DNA from 2 places in the Caballeronia sp. LZ016 genome. Region 1 is predicted to be linked to the other one. Evidence: riboswitches for the same ligand, from Rfam matches in the RefSeq annotation. Region 1 holds a riboswitch; the other holds the start of a gene.
The links. A riboswitch is a leader RNA that binds a small molecule or an ion and turns the genes downstream of it on or off. The one in region 1 is predicted to bind thiamine pyrophosphate.
Positions count from the first base shown of each region.

Region 1 (4,665 bases):
CGAGCAGAAATGCGGCCCGCACATCGAGCAGAAATGCGCGACCTTGGCCGAATCCTTGGGCAGCGTTTCATCGTGGAATTCGCGCGCCTTGTCCGGATCGAGGCCCAGATTGAACTGGTCTTCCCAGCGGAATTCGAAGCGCGCCTTCGATAGCGCGTTGTCCCGCACCTGGGCGCCCGGATGACCCTTGGCCAGATCGGCCGCGTGCGCCGCGAGCTTGTAGGTGATGATGCCTTCCTTCACGTCGTCCTTGTTCGGCAGGCCGAGGTGCTCCTTCGGCGTGACATAGCAGAGCATCGCGGTGCCGAACCAGCCGATCATCGCAGCGCCGATGCCCGACGTGATGTGGTCGTAGCCCGGTGCGATGTCCGTCGTCAAGGGTCCGAGCGTATAGAAGGGCGCCTCGTCGCACCATTGCAGCTGCAGGTCCATGTTCTCCTTGATGAGCTGCATCGGCACATGGCCCGGACCTTCGATCATCACCTGCACGTCATGCTTCCACGCGATCTGCGTCAGCTCGCCGAGCGTCTTCAGTTCGCCGAGCTGGGCTTCGTCGTTGGCGTCGTAGATCGAGCCGGGACGCAGGCCATCGCCGAGCGAGAACGAGACATCGTATTGCTTCATGATTTCGCAGATGTCTTCGAAGTGCTCGTAGATGAAGCTCTCCTTGTGATGCGCGAGGCACCACTTCGCCATGATCGATCCGCCGCGCGACACGATGCCCGTCATGCGGTTCGCCGTCAGCGGCACGTACTGCAGCCGCACGCCGGCGTGGATCGTGAAGTAATCGACGCCTTGCTCGGCCTGCTCGATCAGCGTGTCGCGGAAGATGTCCCACGTGAGGTCTTCGGCTTTGCCGTTGACCTTCTCCAGCGCCTGGTAGATCGGCACGGTGCCGATCGGCACCGGCGAATTGCGGATGATCCACTCGCGCGTCTCGTGGATATGCTTGCCGGTCGACAGGTCCATCACCGTGTCGCCGCCCCAGCGGATGGCCCACGTCATCTTGTCGACTTCCTCGCCGATCGATGACGTCACCGCCGAATTGCCGATGTTCGCGTTGATCTTCACGAGGAAGTTGCGGCCGATGATCATCGGCTCGCTCTCCGGGTGATTGATGTTCGCCGGGATGATCGCGCGGCCGCGCGCGACTTCCTCGCGCACGAACTCGGGCGTGATCGCCTTCAGCGCGTCCTTGCCGAACGCCGCCGCGCCGAACGCCTGGCCGGGATGCTGGCGGCCCATCATCTGCGCGAGCTTCTCGCCGTTCGGGCCGCTCGCCTTCAGGCTCTCGAGATACTCGGCGCGGCGCTGGTTCTCGCGGATCGCGATGAACTCCATCTCCGGCGTGACGATGCCGGCGCGTGCGTAGTGCATCTGCGTGACGTTATTGCCGTCGCGTGCGCGGCGCGGCTTGCGATGCAGGCCGGGAAAGCGCAGCTCGGCGGTCTTCGGATCGGCGGCGCGCTCGCGGCCGAATTCGCTCGACAAGCCTGCGAGCTCCTCCGTGTCGCCGCGCTTGTCGATCCAGCCGGCGCGCAGCGCGGGCAGGCCCGAGCGGATGTCGATGCGCGCGTCGGGATCGGTGTACGGACCCGACGTGTCGTACACGTACACCGGCGGATTCTTCTCGCCGCCGAAGCCGTCGGGCGTGTCCGACTGCGTGATTTCGCGCATCGGCACGCGGATGTCCGGCGTCGAGCCGCTCACGTAGACCTTGCGCGAGTTGGGCAGCGGCGCGATGGCGGCCGCATCGACGACGGCGTTTTCGGACAGAAACTTCGGATTGGCATTCATGTGCTGTATGTCTCCTGCAGGGACGAAAATTTCAGCGCGAGCATGAGGAAGCCCGGCTGACTCAGGAGCTAAACAGGGAGGAACGAGATGGAAAGGTGCGGGCGCTGAAGATGCGGCGGAAGGTCTTGTCAAAGCCGCAGTGCCCGAACGCTTCCCTGCGCTGGCATTATCCAGATCAGGTTCAAAGGGTATTTCTCACCCACGTGGCACGGGCGATTCGACCGGTGACGCCAATTCGAAATCGCGATGTGCAGCGCAGGACCCCCGCGTTAGCAGCCGCCACGATACACCGCACCGTGGTGCGTTGACAACCATCCCGAAATAGCCCGCTTCGCGCGGTGCCGTTCCTGCATAATGGCGGGCGCCGCGTTTTAGGTAGTTACCCGAAGCGCGGTTTCGCGACCGCCGCCGCTCGCCGTTTGCCTGTCCTCGTTCGCCTCTCGACCGCACTTCGTTCGCTTCGTCATGCCGCTGTGTCTTCATCGTCCTGCACCGTCGTGCGGGCGTCGCACTTCGCGTTCTTCGGCCGTTTCCGCATGCGCCACGCGCAACGCGGCTTTCGCGGAGTGAGCATGTCCACTTCCACGCCGCGTCTGCCGTTCTCGTTTCCCGATCGCTTTCCGTTTCGCGCGCCTCGCTCCTTCAGGGGACAAGTCGTGCTCGCGCTCGCTGTCGTGTATCTCGTCTGGGGATCGACCTATCTCGGGATACATCTGGCGCTCGAATCGTTTCCGCCGCTGATGCTCGGCGGGCTGCGCAATCTGTTCGCGGGCATCGGGCTGTTCGCCATCGGCATGCATCGCAAGGCGGTGCTGCCGAACGCGCAGGAAGTGCGCAACGCGGCGATCGTCGGCACCTTGCTCGAGGGTCTGTCGAGCGGGATGATGGCTTACGGCATGCGCACGGTCGGCACCGGCACGGCGGCGGTGATGGTGGCGACCGTGCCGCTCTTTGCGACGATCTTCACCGCGCTCGCCGGCCGGGGCGTGGCGAAAGGGGAGTGGTTCGCAGTGGCGCTGGGGCTCGTCGGCATCGTCGTGCTGAATCATGGCGACCCTTCGCCCGGTTCGACGCACGGCACGCTCGCGATCCTCTGCGCCGCAATCTTCTGGGCGGGCGGCGCACATCTCGCTGGGCGGCTGCGGCAGCCGTCCGATCTGCTGATGTCGACTGCGCTGCAGATCGGCCTCGGCGGTCTGATCGCGACGGGCATCGCGTTCCTGGCGGGCGAGCGTGTCACGCATGTGGGACCCGGCGCGGGCGTGTCGTTTCTGTATCTCGTCGTGATCGGATCGATGGCCGCGTACGTCGCTTACAACTTCCTGATCCGCCATACGAGCACGATCATCGCGACGAGTTGCCTCTATGTGAACCCGATCGTCGCGGTGCTGCTGGGGGCGGTGCTGCTCGGCGAGGTGATCACGCAATGGACGGTCGTTGCCACCGTCGTCATTCTGATCAGCGTGAGCTTGTCGTTCTGGTTTGACTCCGGAAGGGGACGACTCCCGCCGGACGCGGGTTGAAGATAAGGAAAGCCCCTGCTTAAGATCGCGGAAAAATTCAGCGATTCTTTCAAAAATTAAGCGATGGGTAATCTCTGGTTTTAGTGCCAGAGGACCGTTCACCAACATCGCCGAGAACAGTGTATGGGCGTGTAGGCAATCTCATTTCGAAGCCATTTCGACGTCCGGCGATGCTTCAGCCTTACTCGTACTGGAGGATGAAGTCGAGCTTAGTCGTCACTTTCCGGAACTTGTCAATCAGTTAACCCTGGACGCATTCGTTCAGAACCACCCGAACTGCGACGTTCTGTTCCTGGACTGTGTCTCGTTCAGCCCGCAGGCCCCGTTTCTACTTTCGTTAAGCGAAACTCAGATGAGAGATCGGGTGCGGACCGATATTTCAGCTGACCTCAGGCATCAATTTCGGAGCGTGAGTATCATCGATGCCCGCGGCGTGTACGCATATTGCGCCGCCAGCTACATTGTGACTCCGAAGGGGAAGCAAGTGTTGCGTCAGCTCTTCGCGGAGAGCTGCGACGTCAGAACGGCAGTGGACATTCTTTATCGGGATTGGATAGCGAGTGGGAGACTGGTCGCAAACGTGACCATTCCATTCTTAGCCACTCCGCCATTTCTAAACGCTTCGACCATCCCTTATGAGAAGCTCGCTTCTTCTGTCGGTAATGAAAAAGAATTGCTGCTCGCCAACGCGATACGGCGTTTGCTTTTTGCCGGCGATCACCAAATCGATCTGACTGAAATAGGCTCGATGCTTCGGGGAGCCGATAGCTCGAAGGAATACAAGCTGGGCATGCAGTTTTATGAAGCGTGCCGGTCGTTCCTGACCTCCGTTGTCGTGCCGTGACCAACCAGTGTCACAGGCTTCGCTCGGTCGCCTCAAGGCGTGTCGTCGAAGCGAATTAGACAGCCTTGGTTTGGAGCCCAACGGCGCAAAAAATCAATGCCCGCCGCGCAAGGCGGCGGGAACTTAGAAGCTACTGGCCGAACAAGCTCGTAACCGCGACCGGCTTACTTATGCTCTTCGGCCGAGTTGTGGATAGCTTGGCCGCCCTTCGAAATATCCTGGCCCGCGCCCGAGATGGTGTTGCAGCCCGCGAGCGCGGCCGTGCCGGCGATCAGCAGCATGGCGATGATTCGAGTCATATTCATTCCCCTTGATGTGAAATGGCGTGGTTGATCGTGTCTGGATTGGCCGCTGATCGTTGCGTGGGCCTCACCGGTGGTAACAATCATAAAAAATGCAGGTCGGCCTCCGCTGTAGGCACACATGCGTTTTTCTCGTCAGCGGCGTCCGTACTTCTCGTCGGCATCGTCCTACGCGGCGGAACGCGCCGGCGGTAACGCG
Region 1 is NZ_JARTVY010000001.1:2,698,232-2,702,896, reverse strand. It holds gene thiC (phosphomethylpyrimidine synthase ThiC) at 1-1,797, opposite strand, end outside; TPP riboswitch at 1,932-2,073, opposite strand; gene P9220_RS12860 (EamA family transporter) at 2,370-3,320, shown strand; gene P9220_RS12855 (hypothetical protein) at 3,730-4,164, shown strand; gene P9220_RS12850 (entericidin A/B family lipoprotein) at 4,329-4,463, opposite strand; gene P9220_RS12845 (sensor histidine kinase) at 4,635-4,665, opposite strand, start outside.

Region 2 (4,665 bases), 1.6 Mb from region 1:
CGAACGCGCGCGCCATCTGCGGCGGATACGTAGCCTGCGAGACCGCTGTATTCAGCAGCACGCCGTCGAAGCCCCACTCCATCACCTGACACGCATGCGACGGCACGCCGAGACCGGCATCGACGATCAGCGGCACATCCGGCAAGCGCTCGCGCAGCGTGCGCAAGCCATACGGATTGGTCACGCCCTTGCCCGTACCGATGGGCGCGCCCCACGGCATCAACGCCTCGCAGCCGGCATCGAGCAGACGCCGGCCGATCACGAGGTCTTCGGTGCAGTACGGCAGCACCTTGAAGCCGTCGCGCACAAGCTTTGCCGCGGCTTCGACGAGACCGATCGGGTCCGGCTGCAGCGTGTAGTCGTCGCCGATCAGTTCCAGCTTGATCCACGGCGTATCGAACACTTCACGCGCCATGTACGCGGTGGTCAGCACTTCATCGACGCTCTGGCAGCCCGCCGTGTTCGGCAGCAGCGCGACGCCGTGGCGCTTGAGCACGTCGAAGAAGCCGGCCTCGCCGGTCTCCGACTGCCGGCGCAGCGCGACGGTCACCATGCCGGGACGCGCGGCGTCGATGGAGTCCGATAGCGACTGCAGCGACGGATAGCGCGACGTGCCGAGCAGCACGCGGCTCGGAAACGACTGGCCGTACAGCGTCAGGGTATCGGCGGCGGGATGTGTGGTCATGATCGTCCTCTGGTGATGCGCTCAGCCGCCCGCGACGGGCGAAACGATGTCGAGCTTGTCGCCCGTGGAAAGCGTCTTCGTGCCGTGCTCGCCACGCGCGACGAACTGGCCGTTCAGCGCGACGGCGAACGGCGGCTTCGCACCGAAAGCGGCGAGCGCGTCGGTGACGGTCGCCGTGTCGGGCAACGTGAACTCGCGCTGATTGATGTGGATGTTCATGCGTTCTCTCTGATCTCGGTCACGCGGTCGCCGTCTCGAAGGCGCCGTGCAGCAGCTCGGACCATAGCGCCTGGCGGCGGAAGTCGTCGAAGGAGGCGGCGTCGCGCACGGTTCCGCCGACGAGCGCATCCGCGAGCGCGCAGGCGGAATCCGCGACTTCGGGCGCGATCATGAAGCCGTGCCGATACAGCCCGTTCACGCGCACGATCTGCGCCCCGTCCCACGCGATAGCCGGGCGATGATCCGGCAGCGTCGGCCGGCATTGCGAGTTCAGTTCGAGAATGCGCGCCTCGCCGAATCCCGGATGAACCGCGAACGCGGCACTCAGCAGTTCAAGCGCCGATCGCACGCTGACGGGCGACATGTCCTCGCCTTCGACTTCGGTCGCGCCGATCACGTAGAGGTCGTTCTCTTTGGGCGCGATGTAGAGCGGATAGCGCGGATGCAGCAGCCGGACCGGCCGCGTCAATCCGATGCCCGGCGCATGCACGCGCGCCACTTCGCCGCGGATACCGCGCAGCGCGGGCCACGCGGGCTTACCGCCGAGTCCGCGGCAATCGATGATCCAGCGCGCGTCGGGCATCGCATCGACGGGCGTGTTCCAGTGCGTCTGCACGCCACGCGCCGCCAGCCCCGCAGCGAGCGCCGCGAGCGCCTGACGGTTGTCGAGCTGGCCTTCGTGCGGCAGGAGCCAGCCCTGCGCGAAACGCGTGCCGAGTGCGGGTTCGGCCTTCGCGACCTGCGCGCCGGCGAGCTTCACGAAACCGCCATCGAGCAATTCGGCGGGCGCGTTCGCCCGCAAGCGGCGCTCGAACAGCGGCGCTTCCGCGCGATCCGCGCCATGCCAGACGACGAGCGTCCCGTTGCGCTGGAAGAAGACCGGCTCGGGCAGCGCCGCGAGGAGATCCGGCCATCGCGCGAGCGACGCCGCGCCGAGTTCGACGACCAGCGGCTCGGCGCTCGTGGCTTCGGCGAGCGGCGCGAGCATCGCGGCGGCGACCCACGCTGCCGACTGCGCGCCCGACTCGTCGCCGCGCTCGTACAGCGCAACGCCGTGTCCCGCGCCCGCGAGTTGCCACGCGACGAGCCGTCCGACGAGCCCGCCGCCGATCACGGCGAAGTCGGGCTTCGCTGCGGTCTGATCGATGCTAATCACTATCCGATGTCTCCTTTGGCGACGGACGCGTCTTCGCATCGCAACGAAGCGGCCGTAGGCGAATCCACGCGAACAAGGACGAAACAGCGGAGAGACCGGCCCGGCGCGAGAACGACGCACCGAGCGGAAAGGAGGACTGGAAGAAACTGGAGGAAGGCGCGGGAGTCGCGCGTTCTCCGGAAACTTCCCTCGCCGGTATTACCCGGATCGGGTGCAAAGGGTCTCTCTCAGCCTCGCCGCGCTCGATACTTTCGATACCGCTCGCGCACGAAGCACCCCTGTTTCGCCGGAAGTCATTAGAGCATAAAAGCCGAAGCCGCTGCAAACCGGGATTGCCCGCGCGCGCTTGGCCGCCTGATCGCCGGCTGCGTCACTCTGGCACAATGCCCCGAACGCAGTTCATCGAACGATCGCACCGTATTAAGTGGCAGTTAAGGGAACGTCTCAACAATCTGCGAGGCTGGGATCGGGCTGCACGCGACATCGCGGCAGCCCGATCCCGCAGCGACATGTGTCAACCCGCCGGCAAGCCGGCGCACAAGCAGAAAGGTCATGGCCAACTCAAACCCGGAAAGCACGCAACAGAAGGCGGACGAAGTCTCGGCGTGGAGTCTCATCAAACCGTACTGGATATCCGAAGAACGAGGCGTGGCGTGGGGGCTGCTCGTCGCGATCATCGCGATCAACATGACGGTCGTGTGGATCAACGTGCGGCTCAACAGCTGGAACGCGGACTTCTATAACGCGCTGCAGAACAAGAATGTCCGCGACTTTCCGCATCTGCTGCTGATCTTCACCGGGCTTGCATTTGCTTATATTCTGCTCGCCGTCTACGGACGCTATCTGCGCCAGATGCTCGCGTTCCGCTGGCGGCAATGGCTCACGAACCGGTTTCTCGAGCAATGGCTCGGCGACCGCGCGTTCTATCGTATCGAGCGCGACCGTCTCGCCGACAACCCCGACCAGCGTATCAGCGACGACCTGCAATCGTTCGCGACGACCACGCTCACGCTGTCGCTCGATCTGCTTTCGACGCTCGTCACGCTCGTCACCTTCATCACCATCCTCTGGACCCTCGCTGGCGCGCTGACGCTGACGCTCGGCGGCACGCCCATCGTGATTCCGGGCTATATGGTCTGGGCGGCGGCGCTGTATGCGATTCTCGGCTCGCTGATCATTCAGAAGGTCGGGCATCCGCTCGTGTCGATCAATTATCAGCAGCAGAAGGTGGAAGCGGACTTCCGTTTCGGGCTGATCCGCGTGCGCGAGAACGCCGAGCAGATCGCGTTTTACGACGGCATCGCCACCGAAACCGCGAATGCGAAGAGCATCTTCCAGCGCATCCGCGATAACTGGTGGCTCATCATGAAGTACACGAAGCGCATGACCTTCGTGCTGAGTTTTTATGGCCAGATCGCGATCATTTTTCCGATCATGGTGGCCGCGCCGCGCTACTTCGCGGGCGCGTTTTCCTTCGGCGTGCTGATGCAGATATCGTCGGCATTCGGCACCGTGAGCGATTCGTTCTCGTGGTTCATCAACAGTTATTCGACGCTGGTCGAATGGCGCGCAACCGTCAACCGTCTGCGCGAATTCAAGCGCGTGATGCGCTCGACGCACATCCGCGAGGAGAACTCGCCCGCGACGGAACGCGGCGGCATCAATCTGCATTACACGAGCACGGAAGCCTTGACGACGACCGGCCTGCTGCTCGCGTTGCCGAACGGCACGCCGCTGTCGCGGGTGGCGGATGTATCGGTGGAGCCGGGATCGCGATGGCTCGTCGTGGGGCCGTCCGGGTCGGGCAAGAGCACGCTGATGCGCGCGCTCGCGGGCCTTTGGCCGTTCGGCGACGGCACGATCGACGCCCCCGTCGACGCGAAGATGATGTTCGTCCCGCAGCAAAGCTATCTGCCGATCGGCACGCTGCGCGCGGCGCTGGCATATCCGTCGCCGGGCGGCACGTTCACCGACGAGGAATCGCGCGAAGTGCTGCGCGCGTGCAACCTCGAGGCATATGGGGATCGGCTGGAAGAGAGCGGGCACTGGGCGCGGAGCCTGTCGCCGGGCGAACAGCAACGGCTCGCCGCGGCGCGCGTGCTCTTGCACAAGCCGGATTTCGTGTTCCTCGACGAAGCCACCAGCGCGCTCGATGCGGACAACGAACTGCATATCTACAACACGCTCGTCGATCGGCTGCCGAAGGCCGCGATTCTGAGCGTCGCGCACCGGGAATCGGTGGCGCTGTTTCATGATTACCGGATCGAGATCGAGAGGGCGATGGTGGAGGCTTGACGCTGCGTCGGTGGGTTGGGAATGCCGCATCCGCCCGCGATTGCAGGTGCGGTTTTTCTGATTTGTTGGGCTGGTTGAACGGCAGCGCGTCATATCGTCATAGACTGACGCGTCTCCTCATACCCAACAGTTCATGGACCCTCGACTCTTAACGGATCACGACCTGGATTCCATGCGACGCGCTCCGAAGATCATCACCAATCCACGCGCGAGATGGGTCTTCAAAGGCGGGCACAAAGAGAAGAATTTCACGCTGCACGATGCGCGCGACGCTACTCAGTTATATCGACTGTTCCTGCGGTCGTCCGCC
Region 2 is NZ_JARTVY010000001.1:1,145,413-1,150,077, reverse strand. It holds gene P9220_RS05500 (thiazole synthase) at 1-685, opposite strand, end outside; gene thiS (sulfur carrier protein ThiS) at 707-904, opposite strand; gene P9220_RS05490 (FAD-dependent oxidoreductase) at 924-2,060, opposite strand; TPP riboswitch at 2,228-2,350, opposite strand; gene P9220_RS05485 (ABC transporter ATP-binding protein/permease) at 2,613-4,355, shown strand; gene P9220_RS05480 (hypothetical protein) at 4,489-4,665, shown strand, end outside.
Region 2: it holds a riboswitch for thiamine pyrophosphate, as region 1 does, so the genes downstream of both, P9220_RS05490 (FAD-dependent oxidoreductase) here and thiC (phosphomethylpyrimidine synthase ThiC) in region 1, are expected to answer to the same signal.